One region of the Streptomyces sp. NTD91 genome, then DNA from elsewhere that is predicted to be linked to it. Evidence: riboswitches for the same ligand, from Rfam matches in the RefSeq annotation. Region 1 holds a riboswitch; the other holds the start of a gene.
The links. A riboswitch is a leader RNA that binds a small molecule or an ion and turns the genes downstream of it on or off. The one in region 1 is predicted to bind glycine.
Positions count from the first base shown of each region.

Region 2: another riboswitch for glycine. It lies ahead of gcvP (aminomethyl-transferring glycine dehydrogenase); the one in region 1 lies ahead of gcvT (glycine cleavage system aminomethyltransferase GcvT).

Region 1 is NZ_JCAJZW010000003.1:287,262-289,645, reverse strand. It holds gene gcvH (glycine cleavage system protein GcvH) at 1-212, opposite strand, end outside; gene gcvT (glycine cleavage system aminomethyltransferase GcvT) at 321-1,439, opposite strand; glycine riboswitch at 1,484-1,598, opposite strand; glycine riboswitch at 1,599-1,698, opposite strand; partial or broken gene AC5WRT_RS05840 (AAA family ATPase) at 1,874-2,384, shown strand, end outside.
Region 2 is NZ_JCAJZW010000007.1:9,807-12,190, forward strand. It holds gene AC5WRT_RS10285 (DNA polymerase IV) at 1-574, shown strand, start outside; gene AC5WRT_RS10290 (PRC-barrel domain-containing protein) at 496-867, opposite strand; glycine riboswitch at 987-1,082, shown strand; gene gcvP (aminomethyl-transferring glycine dehydrogenase) at 1,251-2,384, shown strand, end outside.

The DNA of each region.
Region 1 (2,384 bases):
GAGTACAGGTCGGAGACCGACTTCGTGGACTCCAGTTCGCCGCAGGTCTCGCCCGCAGCCACGGTGGAGCCGACCTCGGGGAGCTGGGCGTAGACGACATCGCCGAGCGCGTTCGCCGCGAACTCGGTGATGCCGACCGTCGACACGCCGTCCTCGGCGGGCGACAGCCACTCGTGCTCCTTGCTGTAGCGCAGCTGCTGGGGGTTGCTCATGGCCTGAATTCTCCTGTACGCGCGGGAGTGATGATGACGGGGGGACTGGTGAGGCCGCTGGGGAGCAGCGGGACGTGCGCGGGGTCACACAGTGACCGCGCCCAGTGTCTACTTCTGGCGCTTGTAGAACGGCAGCGCCACGACCTCGTACGGCTCGTGGCTGCCCCGGATGTCCACGCCGACGCCCTCGGTGCCCGGCGCCGCGTGCGCCGCGTCGACGTACGCCATGGCGATCGGCTTGCCCAGGGTGGGGGAGGGAGCGCCGGAGGTGACCTCGCCGATCACCTCACCGCCCGCGACGACGGCATACCCGGCCCGCGGAACGCGGCGGCCCTCGGCGACCAGGCCGACGAGGATCCGCGGCGGGTTCTCCTCAGCCCGTGCGGCGGCCTGCCGGAGCGCCTCGCGCCCGACGAAGTCGCCCTCCTTCTCGAACTTCACCACACGGCCGAGCCCGGCGTCGAAGGGGGTCAGCTCGGTGGTCAGCTCGTGCCCGTACAGCGGCATGCCCGCCTCCAGGCGCAGGGTGTCCCGGCAGGACAGGCCGCACGGCACCAGGCCGACGCCCTCGCCGGCCCTGGTCAGCGCCTGCCACAGCTCGACGGCGTGCTCGGGCTTCACGAACAGCTCGAAACCGTCCTCGCCGGTGTACCCGGTGCGGGCGATCAGCGCAGGGACGCCGGCGACCGTGCCGGGCAGCCCGGCGTAGTACTTGAGGCCGTCGAGGTCGGCGTCGGTGAGCGACTTCAGGATGCCGGGGGACTCGGGGCCCTGGACGGCGATCAGTGCGTAGGCGTCCCGGTCGTCGCGGACCTCGGCGTCGAAGCCGGCGGCGCGCTCGGTGAGGGCGTCCAGCACCACCTGGGCGTTGGAGGCGTTCGCGACGACCATGTACTCGGTCTCGGCGAGCCGGTAGACGATCAGGTCGTCCAGGATGCCGCCGTCGGCCCGGCAGATCATGGTGTAGCGGGCGCGGCCCACGCCGACGGAGGCGATGTTGCCGACCAGGGCGTGGTTCAGGAAGGCGGCCGCCTCCGCACCGGTGACGGCGATCTCGCCCATGTGGGAGAGGTCGAACAGGCCCGCCTTCGTCCGCACGGCGATGTGCTCGTCGCGCTCGGAGCCGTAGCGCAGCGGCATGTCCCAGCCGGCGAAGTCGGTCATCGTCGCACCGAGCGCGCGATGCACGGCATCGAGCGCGGTGTGACGGAGTTCAGTGCTGCTCATCGGTCGGTCGTCTCCCAGGGCGAAACAGGACGGGCGAGGAACGTTCCTCCCCATCTGTCATCGGAACCTGAGAGGTTCGCCGGGACCGCCACAGGGACGATCACGGCTTGCACCGTGGGTGGAGCCACTGTCGTAGAGCGGCCCGCTTTTCAGATGTGCCTCGCCCGCGCGGTAACGGGGCCTGAGAGATTCAAGGGAGGGACTTGCTCCTTCGGCGCCCCGGCATCTGTGCTGCCAGGGACTCTCCCGCGCGGATTCAAGCGGCCGGTATGCAGTTGGCGGCCACATCATCGCACGGCGGGCGGGCTTTTGTAACCGACCTGTGGCAGGCCCCGGACCCTGGTGGCGACATCGTCCATCACCTTCTCTTTACGGACTGCGGGCAGGAGGAGCACCGGCCGACAGGGGAGGACGATCACGGTGAACAGGACCCGGTGCACGTCACCGGCGTCGCGGTGCCCGGGCAGCCGGCCGCCCCGGACCCGGTCGTCCGCGACCTGCGCGAGCGCGCCGGTCGCGTCCCGCGCACCCTGCTCTCCGGCCCCCGTGACCCGGTCGTGGTCACCGGCCTGCCCGGCAGCGGCAGGTCCACCCTCATGAACCGCGCGGTTCCCGGTCGTCGTGTCGACTCCCAGCACACCCGCGACCGCCGGGACGTGCGCGCAGGCCGCCTCCCGTACCCCCTCCACCGCCCCCCTGGTCCGCCTCGCCCTCCCCCACGCTCGGCTCCGCTCGCGCGGGGGGCACCCCCATCGCCGGACTGCGCCGCGCCCTGCGCACCGGCGAGGGCGTCGTCGTGCACGACTGCGGCACCCGGCCCCGGGTGGGCGGCCGGCTCGCCCGCAAGGCCCGCCGCCGCGGCTGGCCCCTGCATCTGCTGCTGCTCGACGTCGGTCCCGAGGCCGCCCGCGAGGGCCGGCGCGAGCGCGGCCGGGGCGTGTCCGC
Region 2 (2,384 bases), on a different contig from region 1:
GGAGACGCTGCGGGGGCCGACCGACGATCCGGCGGTGGTGCGGGAGGCGGCCGCACGACTGCTGGACTCCGTGGACACCACGGGCGGGGTCCGCCTGCTGGGCGTGGGTGTCTCAGGGCTCGCCGACTACACGCAGGAGGACCTTTTCGCGCAGGCCATGCCGGTGCCCGCGGTCGAGGAGCCGGGGCGGGGCGAGGCCGAGACGGTGGTGGAGCGGGCGGAGCCGGAGGAGCGGTCGTGGCGGGCCGGGCAGGACGTGCGGCACGCGGAGTACGGGCACGGGTGGGTGCAGGGGAGCGGGCTGGGGCGGGTGACGGTGCGGTTCGAGACGCCGCTGTCCCCTCCGGGGCGGGTGCGGACGTTCTCCGTCGACGATCCCGTGCTGGAGTCCGCCGATCCGTTGCCGCTGGTCTCGGACTCGGCCCGTTCGCCCGCTCGAGCCGGTCCCTCGAGCAGTGAACGACACGGCGCTCCGCCCCGGGCACCGGGGAGGAGTCACGTCTCCTCAGAACCCGCCAGTTTGCCGAAGTCGTGGTCCGCTACGGACGGGGGTGAGGCCACGTCCAGGCCGTAGTGGTGGTAGAGCTGGAGTTCCTGTTCGGGGGAGAGGTGGCGGCCCACGCCGAAGTCGGGGGCGTCCTTGATCAGGGCGCGGTCGAAGGGGACGTGGAGGGAGCCGTCGATCAGCTCGCTCGGTTCCAGGGGGACGAATGCGTCGCGGGAGAACAGGCCGGTGCGTATGGCCGCCCACTCGGGGACGCCGGTCGCGTCGTCGAGGTAGACCTCGTCTATGGTGCCGATCTTGGCGCCATTGCGGTCGAACGCCTTGCAGCCGATCAGGTTACGCGGATCGATCTCGGTCAGCACGGTCCCTCTCCCTCCACTTGGTCGCGACTCATCCGTAAGCACTACAAAAGAGCACATTCAGGCAGGCGGCCACTCGAGGACCCCGGTGCGGACCCCGCTGGTAGGCTGACAGCGGCTGCTGACCCCGTGCGGGAGAGTCCTCCGACCCACCTCGGAGGCGCCGAAGGAGCAAATCCTCCCCGGAATCTCTCAGGCTCACGTACCGCACGGACGAGGTCACTCTGGAAAGCAGGGCGGGTGTCGACAGCACCGGCTCTCACCGACGGTGAAAGCCGGGGCATACCCGGTGAAGCTCTCAGGTTGAGATGACAGAGGGGGAGGCCGTCCGGGCACCCGTGCCGTGGTGCCCTTCGAAGGTCGCGTCAGACCAGGAGGCCTCCGCAATGACCGCCCACCGCATTCCGCTCTCGGAGCTCGAAGCGGGCATCCCGTTCGAGCAGCGCCACATCGGGCCCGACCAGGAGGCGCGGGCCAAGATGCTCGCGCACGTCGGATACGGCTCGCTGGACGAGCTGACCGCCGCAGCGGTCCCGGATGTGATCAAGAACGCCGGCGCCCTCGACCTGCCGGGCGCCCGCACCGAGGCCGAGGTGCTCGCCGAACTGCGCGCGCTCGCCGACCGCAACCAGGTCCTCGACTCCATGATCGGCCTGGGGTACTACGGGACGTTCACGCCGCCCGTCATCCTGCGCAACGTCATGGAGAACCCGGCCTGGTACACGGCCTACACGCCGTACCAGCCGGAGATCTCCCAGGGCCGGCTCGAAGCGCTGCTGAATTTCCAGACCACGGTCGCCGACCTCACCGGCCTGCCCACCTCCGGTGCCTCCCTCCTCGACGAGGGCACCGCCGCCGCCGAGGCCATGGCGCTGTCCCGGCGCATGGGCAAGAACAAGAAGGGCCTCTTCCTGGTCGACGCGGACACCCTGCCGCAGACCATCGCGGTCATCCAGACCCGTGCCGAACCGGCCGACGTCGAGGTCGTCGTCGCCGACCTCTCCGCGGGCATCCCGGCCGAGGTCGCCGCGCGCGAGATCAACGGCGTGCTGATCCAGTACCCGGGCGCCTCGGGTGCCGTACGGGACATCAAGCCGGTCATCGACCAGGCGCACCGGTTGGGCGCGCTCGTCACCGTCGCCGCCGACCTGCTCGCCCTGACCCTGCTGACCTCTCCGGGCGAGCTGGGCGCCGACATCGCCGTGGGCACCACCCAGCGCTTCGGCGTGCCGATGGGCTTCGGCGGTCCGCACGCCGGCTACATGGCCGTGCACGAGAAGTTCGCGCGCAGCCTCCCCGGCCGTCTCGTGGGCGTCTCCGTCGACGCCGATGGCAACAAGGCCTACCGCCTCGCGCTGCAGACCCGTGAGCAGCACATCCGCCGCGAGAAGGCCACCAGCAACATCTGCACCGCGCAGGTGCTGCTCGCCGTGATGGCCGGCATGTACGCCGTCTACCACGGTCCGGAAGGCCTCAGGACCATCGCCCGCCGCACGCACCGGTACGCCACCCTCCTCGCC